3 regions of the Enterococcus sp. JNUCC 77 genome follow, and region 3 is predicted to be linked to each of the others. Evidence: predicted binding sites of a transcription regulator. Region 3 holds the regulator's gene; each other region holds the start of a gene.
What was found. Region 3 encodes CtsR, which represses protease genes until heat stress. Its sites were predicted from a motif close to TTGGTCAAAAAAGGTCAAANA; they were not measured.

Region 1: clpP (ATP-dependent Clp endopeptidase proteolytic subunit ClpP) is a predicted target of CtsR. The motif match lies at 1,488-1,508, and genes of this name have one in related genera.
Region 2: clpB (ATP-dependent chaperone ClpB) is a predicted target of CtsR. The motif match lies at 1,388-1,408, and genes of this name have one in related genera.

What each region holds. Positions count from the first base shown of each region.
Region 1 is NZ_JBTHIG010000001.1:861,857-865,133, forward strand. It holds gene ACVWNY_RS04400 (TraX family protein) at 1-770, shown strand, start outside; gene clpP (ATP-dependent Clp endopeptidase proteolytic subunit ClpP) at 808-1,401, opposite strand; gene ACVWNY_RS04410 (hypothetical protein) at 1,595-2,110, shown strand; gene miaA (tRNA (adenosine(37)-N6)-dimethylallyltransferase MiaA) at 2,118-3,038, shown strand; gene hflX (GTPase HflX) at 3,041-3,277, shown strand, end outside.
Region 2 is NZ_JBTHIG010000001.1:1,227,014-1,230,290, forward strand. It holds gene ACVWNY_RS06125 (lysylphosphatidylglycerol synthase transmembrane domain-containing protein) at 1-789, shown strand, start outside; gene ACVWNY_RS06130 (hypothetical protein) at 913-1,086, shown strand; gene clpB (ATP-dependent chaperone ClpB) at 1,450-3,277, shown strand, end outside.
Region 3 is NZ_JBTHIG010000001.1:28,910-32,186, reverse strand. It holds gene ACVWNY_RS00175 (ATP-dependent Clp protease ATP-binding subunit) at 1-1,841, opposite strand, end outside; gene ACVWNY_RS00170 (CtsR family transcriptional regulator) at 1,847-2,314, opposite strand; tRNA gene ACVWNY_RS00165 (tRNA-Pro) at 2,450-2,523, opposite strand; tRNA gene ACVWNY_RS00160 (tRNA-Arg) at 2,543-2,616, opposite strand; tRNA gene ACVWNY_RS00155 (tRNA-Leu) at 2,634-2,719, opposite strand; tRNA gene ACVWNY_RS00150 (tRNA-Gly) at 2,743-2,814, opposite strand; tRNA gene ACVWNY_RS00145 (tRNA-Thr) at 2,842-2,914, opposite strand; tRNA gene ACVWNY_RS00140 (tRNA-Leu) at 2,926-3,007, opposite strand; tRNA gene ACVWNY_RS00135 (tRNA-Lys) at 3,017-3,089, opposite strand; tRNA gene ACVWNY_RS00130 (tRNA-Val) at 3,093-3,165, opposite strand; rRNA gene rrf (5S ribosomal RNA) at 3,182-3,277, opposite strand, start outside.

The DNA of each region.
Region 1 (3,277 bases), 830 kb from region 3:
TGTTAAAAAAAGGTTTATCTAGTTATCAATTAAAAATTATAGCAATTGTTTTTATGGTAATCGATCATATCAATACTTATTTTGGTGCAAGTTTAGGGTGGCCTTTGTGGGTATCTTGGTTGGGTCGATTTGTAGCACCATTATTTGTTTTTTTATTGATTGAAGGATTTTTTTATACTCATAGTCGAAAAAAATATTTGAGGCGATTAAGCTTAGGCGCGGGGATAATGCTTTTAGGGAATAGTTTAATTAATTTTTTGGCTGACAATTATACCGATCATTTCACTGGTGGTTTTAGTGTGTTGCAATTAATTGGACCAAATAATATTTTTCTAACATTGGCATTATTGTTCGCTTTGATATGGGCAGTTGATTTAAGTCGAGAGAATGGTAAATATTTAGTAGTAGCGGGATTTTTATTACTACCAATTTTGTTCAGTGAAGGTGGTCTTTATTTATTGCCAATTAGCTTAATTTTTTACTTTAGCCACTTGAAGCAAAATTCGAAAATTCTTTATTTAGGAGTTTTTGCTATTTGTTTTGTTTTGTTTGCGTGGAGTATTGTTATTTTTTGGCAGATGAATACTGGGGAGAGTTTGTATCAATATTTGACGTTTGATAATGAGTTTATGATGGTGACGGTATTACCATTGATTTATTTATACAATGGAAAAAGAGGCGGTTATCAAACCAAAACATCTAAATATTTCTTTTACGTTTTTTATCCATTGCATCTATGGGTGATTTATTTAGTAAATATGTTTATATAAAAAAACTCCTGCAAAAAATTTGCAGGAGTCATTTTGTTTAGCTTAAAGCTGAACTATTTTCCATTACTTCGTCAATTAGACCATATGCTTTTGCTTCTTCAGCTGTCATATAGTTGTCACGGTCAGTATCTTTTTCAATCACTTCAAGTGGTTGACCAGTCCGTTCAGCTAAAATTTTATTCAAGCGTTCGCGAGTTTTTAAGATATGTTTTGCTGCAATTTCGATTTCAGTTGCTTGACCTTGGGCGCCACCTAATGGTTGGTGAATCATGATTTCAGCATTCGGTAAGGCAAAACGTTTCCCTTTTTGGCCAGCTGTTAATAAGAAACTACCCATTGATGCAGCCATCCCTAAAACGATTGTTTGGACATCGGCTTTTACAAAGTTCATTGTGTCAAAAATTGCTAAACCGGCAGATACACTACCACCAGGAGAGTTAATGTAGATATAAATATCTTTTTCAGAGTCCTGTGCATCTAAAAATAGTAATTGGGCAATCACTGAGTTTGCCACGTTATCATCAATCGCGCCACTCAACATAATAATCCGGTCTTTTAATAGACGAGAGTAAATATCGTAAGCTCTTTCGCCACGAGATGATTGTTCAATAACTGTAGGGACTAAATTCATAGGAAATTCCTCCTCAAATCTTTTTTCAAAATTATTTTAGCACACTTCAAGTGTAATTGCTAAATTCTAAAACATAGTATAATCTATTGGTCAACATTGGTCAAATGTTTTGGACGATTATTTTGACTTTCTTCAACCATCCTTTTTAATTCGGAAATATGGTAATATAAAAGACAGGAAAAGAGGGTGAAAAATGAGTACTGGACTTATTGGATTAATCGGTGTTTTGATTGGTGCTGCGATTGTTGGCGTGACAGTTTTTTTCTTTTTTAAATATCAAGAAAGACAAACTTATCGGAAACGAGAACTTGAACACCGAGTAAAAGAAATTGAAGTAATGAATTTATTAAATAAAAAAATCAATGAAATTTTGAGTAAACGTAGCTTAATGATGGAAAATTACGTTAGTTTCAATGCATTTGATGATACTTATATAGCAATTGATGATTATATTTATTTGCAATCTTTTGCCGCACAAAATAATTTTTATTTACCGACATATCTAGTGGAAGAGTTTTTTAAAAATATTTCCCATCGTAAAATGGTTATTTCACCTGAAGAAACCGTTCGTTTGGGAGGTTACGCATACAAGGGTGGACGAGTATTGATGGAATCTTTTGCTGATGAATTACTTTCAATTACGCAGGAAAAGAAAAATCAATTAGCACGTTTAACAAAAGAACCGTTACGCTATTTTGATGTAAAGTAGGAATATAATGGAGAAAGTATTAGTTATAGTTGGACCAACAGCGGTTGGTAAGACCAGTTTGAGTATTGATTTAGCAAAAAAATTTAACGGTGAAATTATTAGTGGTGACTCTTTGCAAGTTTATCGAACACTAGATATTGGTACTGCCAAAGTGACTGAAAAAGAAAAAGAGAGAATTCCCCATTATTTAATTGATGTTAAGGATCCAAATGAAAATTACTCAGTTGCAGAGTTTCAAAAAGAAGCGCGAAAAAAAATTGTGGATATTACTGCTACGGGAAAATTACCAATCGTAGTAGGTGGTACAGGCTTATATATTCAATCCTTGTTATGGGATTATCAGTTAGGTAAAGCTGAAACTGACCATGATCTTCAGTTAAGAAAAAAATATGAAATCTTTGCTGAAAAAAACGGCAAATCAGCACTTTGGGGGCAGTTAAAAGCGCTCGATCCATTAGCAGCAGAGAAAATCCACTTTAATAATCAAAAAAAAGTTATTCGAGCATTGGAAGTTTTTGAATTAACTGGACGTTCAATTTTTTCACCAGAAAAAACACCTAAATTGCTTTATAATCCAATGATTATTGGCCTAAATACAGAAAGAAAATTGTTATATCAGCGGATCAATCAACGGGTGGATCAAATGATTAATGATGGGTTATTGGATGAAGCCGAAAAACTTTTTGTTACGCCTACTGTTCAAGCAGCTCAAGGAATAGGCTATAAAGAATTATTCCCATATTTTCGAGGAGAACAATCTTTAACTGAAGCAACCGAAGAAATTAAGTTGCAATCCAGAAGATATGCCAAGCGGCAGTTGACTTGGTTTAGAAATCGAATGCCTGTTGTTTGGTATGATTTGGTGCAACAACCAGAAACTATTACAAATATAGAAAATGCTGTGGCAACATGGCTTAAGGAGGGATAGAATTGTCAGAACGCGTAATTCTAGTTGGTGTAGAAACAGATGATACAACATCCAATTTTTTAGAATCCATGCACGAATTGGCCGGATTAACTAAAACGGCCCATGGTGAAATTGTGTATTCATTGACCCAAAAACGTCAAAAAGTAGACCGCCAAACAATTATCGGTAAAGGGAAAATGGCTGAACTGCAACAATTAGTAGAAGCTCATGAAGCTGATTTAGTTATTTTTAACCATGCT
Region 2 (3,277 bases), 1.2 Mb from region 3:
GCCTATATGAGTTTTTATCGTGTGATTACATTTGGTACTGGAACGATTGTTTCTGAAGTTCTTTTTTACCATAAAAAGGATTTGAAATTTTCTCAAGGAACCGGTGTGGTTGCTTTGAGAATGGTTGTTTATAAAGTTGCGTTATCTGCTGTAGCTGTAGTTTTTCTATTTTTAAAGGGAAACGAATTAAGTCAACAAATCAATCATGGGATTATTTATGTGGTGATTGGATTAGTCGTTACTTTAGCGATTGTAGGCGTCTTGTTATTATTTAGCTTGAGTATTAATGCCCAAGTATTATTTGTCATCATTACCAATCGCTTATTTAAACGACAAAAACTGCGGGATCTGATTGATAAAGTTAATATGCAATTTTATTCTTTACGAGATACGATTCAAACTTTTTTTAATCATAAGGAAACGGTCATAAAGGTTTTTCTCTCAACTTTGGTGAAATTAGGTGTTTGGTATACTATCCCATATTTTATTTTATCTAGTGAAAGTAAAGATCTAAACTTGTTATTAATAGTTGCACTAATCAGTTTTACCGTTATTCTCGGGGGGATTTTACCTGCTCCTGGTGGAATCGGTGGATTTGAGTTTGTCTATGTTTTATTATTTAGTTCAGTAGTTGGACGAGTCGAAGCGGTATCTTCTTTATTATTATATCGTTACGCTACTTATTTGATGCCTTTCCTAATTGGTATGGTATACGTGTTGATAAATAAACAAAGAGAAATTAATTTAGAACTTAAAGAGAATAAAATGAAAAAAAGAGTTGATGATTAAATGGGCATTGACAATATAATAAGATATAACTAAAAAAATACCTCAAATTTAGTAAAATAAATTTGGAGGTATTTTTGTTATGGCAAAACATAATTATTATTCCGAGAATTAAAAATTCAAATTGTGAAACGTCTATTAGTTGGTGAATCAGTTACCTCACTAGAAAAGGAATTTAACATTCCTAGTAACAGAACAATCTATATCTGGAAAAAATGGTATGCTGCGCATGATTTGACTAGACTTAAATCATCTTCTGGTCGACTTTGGAAAGCAGAAAAAATACTAGAAAAAGAATAAAAAGATAAAAACAAAGAGCTGGAACTCCTGAAAATTTTTTTCTCAGAAAAGGTGGTGACATTAGAAAGTATTATTCATTAATAAACACATCGATAAATTATCAACTACTCGACTGACAAAGTTATTCGGCATTTCAAGAAGTAGCTATTATCATAACAGAAATCAAGATTTTTTGTGCTCACTTCAATTGAAGAACGCATTCAACTAACAGATTGAGCTGCTTTTTCATTTTGTTTCAAAAAATATTTGCACTTCCTAAATTGTCGATGCTTTTTTTAAAATAACTTAAATATTTAGTTTTTATTTGACCTTAACTGACCAATGGAGCTATAATTAGTTTGTACTAAAAAAGGAGGATAAATAATGAATATTGAAAAAATGACAACAACCCTTCAATCTGCTATTGCAGAAGCGCAACAAGTTGCGATGACTCGTAAACATCAAGAAATTGATATTGTGCATTTATGGAAAATTTTCTTACAGCCAAATCATTTTGGTCGTAATTTTTATACAGATGCTGGCATAAATGTCGACCAATTTGAAAATGAAATTGACCAAGCTTTAGATGAATATCCAAGTGTTAGTGGCAATGTCCAATATGGTCAAGGTTTTAGCCAAAATTTATTTCACTTATTTTCTGAAGCTGATCAATTGCGTAATCAATTCCAAGATGAATTTTTATCAACAGAGGTCGTAATTTTAGCTTTGATGAAATTACCAAACTATCGATTAACCAAATATTTAAACTCACAAGGTTTAAACGAAAAAGAAGTTCGGAAAAACATTGAGGAAATCCGTCAAGGAGAAAGAGTTACAAGTCAGAACCAAGAAGAAACTTATAAAGCACTAGAAAAATATGGTGTTGACTTGGTACAACAGGTTAAAAGTGGAAAACAAGATCCCGTGATTGGTCGAGATGAGGAAATTCGTGATGTGATTCGAATTTTAAGTCGAAAAACTAAAAACAATCCGGTTTTAATTGGTGAACCCGGCGTTGGTAAGACAGCAATCGTTGAAGGCTTAGCGCAAAGAATCGTTCGAAAAGATGTACCAGAAAACTTGAAAGATAAAACAATTTTTTCACTGGACATGGGTGCTTTAATTGCTGGTGCGAAATTTAGGGGAGAATTTGAAGAAAGATTAAAAGGCGTCTTAAAAGAAGTCAAAAAATCTGATGGTCGAATTATTCTATTCATAGATGAAATTCATAATATTGTTGGTGCTGGAAAAACTGAGGGAAGCATGGATGCCGGTAATTTGCTAAAACCAATGTTGGCTCGTGGTGAATTACATTTGATTGGTGCTACGACTTTAGATGAATACCGTCAATATATGGAAAAAGATAAAGCCTTAGAACGTCGTTTCCAAAAGGTATTAGTAAAAGAACCAACTTTGGAAGATACGATTAGCATTTTGCGAGGATTAAAAGAACGGTTTGAAATCCATCATAGCGTGAACATTCATGACAATGCATTGGTTGCAGCTGCGACATTATCAGATCGCTATATTACAGACCGCTTTTTACCAGATAAAGCGATTGATTTGGTTGATGAAGCTTCCGCTAGTATTCGAATGGAAATGAATTCAATGCCGACAGAACTGGATCAAATTTCTCGTCGTTTGATGCAATTAGAAATTGAAGAAGCCGCTTTGAAAAAAGAATCGGATGATGCAAGTAAAAAACGTTTAAACAATTTGCAAGAAGAGCTGGCTGATTTACGAGAAGATGCTAATAATATGAAACTACAATGGGAGACCGAAAAAGAGGAAGTTAATGCTGTTTCTTCAAAACGTAGTGAAATTGATCAGGCTCGACACGAATTAGAAGATGCTGAAAATAATTACGATTTAGAACGAGCAGCCGTTTTACGCCACGGTACAATTCCAAAACTTGAAAAAGAGTTGGCTGAATTAGAAGAAAAAAATAAGGCTAATGATTTGAAAATGGTTCAAGAAGCAGTAACTGAAAATGAAATTGCAGAAGTTGTCGGACGGTTAACTGGCATTCCGGTAACGAAACTGGTGGAAGGTGAAAGAGAAAAACTTTTGCATTTAAACAGTACTTTACACACAAGAGTGATTGGTCAAGATGAAGCAGTTGATGCTGTTTCAGACGCGGTGTTGCGTTCACGTGCAGGATTACAAGATCCTAACCGTCCATTAGGCTCATTTTTATTCTTAGGACCAACTG
Region 3 (3,277 bases):
CCACCTTCGTCATAACCAACATATCCTGGCGGTGAACCAATCAACCGACTCGTACTGAATTTTTCCATATATTCAGACATATCTACTCGAATCAATGATTCTTCAGAACCAAACATCGCTTCTGCTAATGCTTTCGCCAATTCTGTTTTACCCACACCAGTTGGACCTAAGAACATAAATGAGCCAATTGGTCGGTTTGGATCTTTCAGACCACTCCGAGCCCGACGAATTGCCCGCGAAATAGCTTTAACGGCATCTTCTTGTCCTACCACACGTTTATGCAATACATTTTCTAAATCCAATAACCGTTGACTTTCTTTTTTCTCTAATTGTTGCAATGGCACACCGGTCCACTGAGAAACCACTGCAGCGACATCTTCTTCTGTTACTTCATTCGCATAGCCTTTTTCTTGTTTGGCTTCTTTTAAAGCTTCTGCTTCAACAGCCTGTGCCATTTGCTTTTCTTTCAAACGTAGACGAGCAGCTGATTCAAAGTCTTGGTTTTGAATCGCTTTTTCTTTTTCTGCTGATAAGTTTTCTAATTCTTGTTTCAATTCTACCAATTCAGATTCTTCATCTGTCGTATCTAAGCGGACTTTCGCACCACTTTCATCCATTAAGTCAATGGCTTTATCTGGTAGTTGACGAGAATTAATATAACGAACTGATAAAGATACCGCCGCATGTAATGCTTCGTCAGTAATCTTAATCCCATGATGTTCTTCATAACGTGGGCGTAAGCCTTTTAAGATTTCTTCTGCTTCTTCAGGAGTTGGTTCTTCCACCTGTACCCGGGCAAAACGACGTTCCAATGCAGAATCTTTTTCAATATATTTTTGATACTCATCTAAAGTCGTGGCACCAATTGTTTGCAATTCACCACGAGCCAAAGCTGGTTTCAAAATATTTGAAGCATCGATCGCACCTTCTGCACCACCGGCACCAATTAAAGTATGCAGTTCATCAATAAATAAAATAATTTGGCCATCGTTATAGATTTCATCAATCACTTTTTTCAAACGATCCTCAAATTCACCACGATACTTTGTACCCGCTACTAATGCGCCCATATCTAACATCATTAGACGTTTTCCACGCATGTCTTCTGGCACATCATCCGTAATTATTCGTTGAGCTAAGCCTTCTACAATGGCTGTCTTACCAACACCGGGTTCACCCACTAAAACTGGATTATTTTTAGTTCGGCGACTTAAAATTTGAACAACACGACGAACTTCACTATCGCGACCTACCACTGGATCTAAACGTTTTTCCCGAGCTAGTTTGGTCATATCACGAGCCAAACTATCAAGCGTTGGCGTCCCTTGTGAATTGGTTGTCGCTTGTTTCGCTGGTTTTCTACGATTGTTTTGACCATTGCTACCAGTCATCGATTCGTTGACGCCCATTTTACGTAATAGCAATTGACGCATCTTAGGTAAGCTTAATCCAAGATTGACTAAAATATGAGAAGCCAAAATCTCATCATCCCGCAGTAAGCCCAATAAAATATGTTCAGTTCCAACCAATTTAGCATTGAAACGTTTGGCTTCATCATCAGCAAAAATCAAAATTTGTTTTGCTCGCGGTGAATAAGGTAAATAACTACCTTCTGCATAATTGGTCACTGAACCATAACCAGTCATATTTTCAATTTCTTCACGAATATCTGCTTCTGTAGAATTCATTTGACGCAAGGTTTTTCCGGCAATTCCCTGTTGTTCAATAACTAAAGCCAATAATAAATGCTCTGAACCAACTGAACGATGTTTAAAATACTTCGCTTCTTGTTGGGCAATCGTCAAGACTGCTTTCGCTCTTTCAGTATATAATTGATCCATCTATTTCACTCCTTTTTTTCATAACTCAAACGTTCTAAAAATCCATGTAATACACGCGCCCGTAATCTATTTTCAATTTGACTAATTCCCAATGTGTTTTTCGACAATGCACTCAGCATTAAATTTCCTTCATTTTCCGTCACAATTTTCTCTTCAAATAATTTTTGAATAATTCCAAAAGCATTTGCTTCCGAAATTTCCGTTCCAAAAGAATTCATTAACTGTTCTAAGAAATAGTGTTGATCGGAAATCTGTACTTTGCTAATCCGAATATAACCACCGCCACCTCGCTTACTTTCAACAATATATCCCCTCTGAAAAGTAAAACGAGTATTGATCACGTAATTAATTTGGGAAGGTACGCAATTAAACAATTGAGCCATTTCCGCTCGCCTGATTTCAATTATTTCATGGTCTTCTAAGATACCCTTCAAATATGCTTCGATTGAATCTGAGGTATTTCGACTCACTATTATCCTCTCCCATTATCTATTTCTGTTGACTATTTCTGACCTTAATTATAACGAATTTAGCATGTGAAAGAAAGAGTAATAGCTTATCTGTTTAAAAATGAGTAAAAAAAATAGAAGGTTTTCACCTTCTAAGAATCGGGAAGACAGGATTCGAACCTGCGACCCCTTGGTCCCAAACCAAGTGCTCTACCAAGCTGAGCTACTTCCCGTAAAAATAAAAAAAGACTACGCGCCCAAGAGGAGTCGAACCCCTAACCTTTTGATCCGTAGTCAAACACTCTATCCAGTTGAGCTATGGGCGCATCATTATTCGTACTAATGCCGAGGACCGGAATCGAACCGGTACGGTGATCACTCACCGCAGGATTTTAAGTCCTGTGCGTCTGCCAGTTCCGCCACCCCGGCATGTCCCTGGTCTTTTCAGAGAAAGCGGAAAACGGGGTTCGAACCCGCGACCCCCACCTTGGCAAGGTGGTGCTCTACCACTGAGCTATTTCCGCAAACTTTCGTTGCTTTTCTTAAAAAAGTGCCGGCTAAAGGACTTGAACCCTCGACCCTCTGATTACAAATCAGATGCTCTACCAACTGAGCTAAGCCGGCGTTTTATTTAATGCGGGTGAAGGGACTTGAACCCCCACGCCCGAAGGCGCTAGATCCTAAATCTAGTGCGTCTGCCAATTCCGCCACACCCGCATATCTTTATGAGCCGTACAGGGCTCGAACCTGTGACCCTCTGATTAAAAGTCAGATGCTCTACCAACTGAGCTAACGGCTCATATGGAGGTTAACGGGTTCGAACCGCTGACCCTCTGCTTGTAAGGCAGATGCTCTCCCAGCTGAGCTAAACCTCCATAAATCAAAAAATTCGCGTGGCGACGTCCTACTCTCACAAGGGGCAACCCCTCACTACGATCGGCGCTAAAAAGCTTAACTTCTGTGTTCGACATGGGAACAGGTGTATCC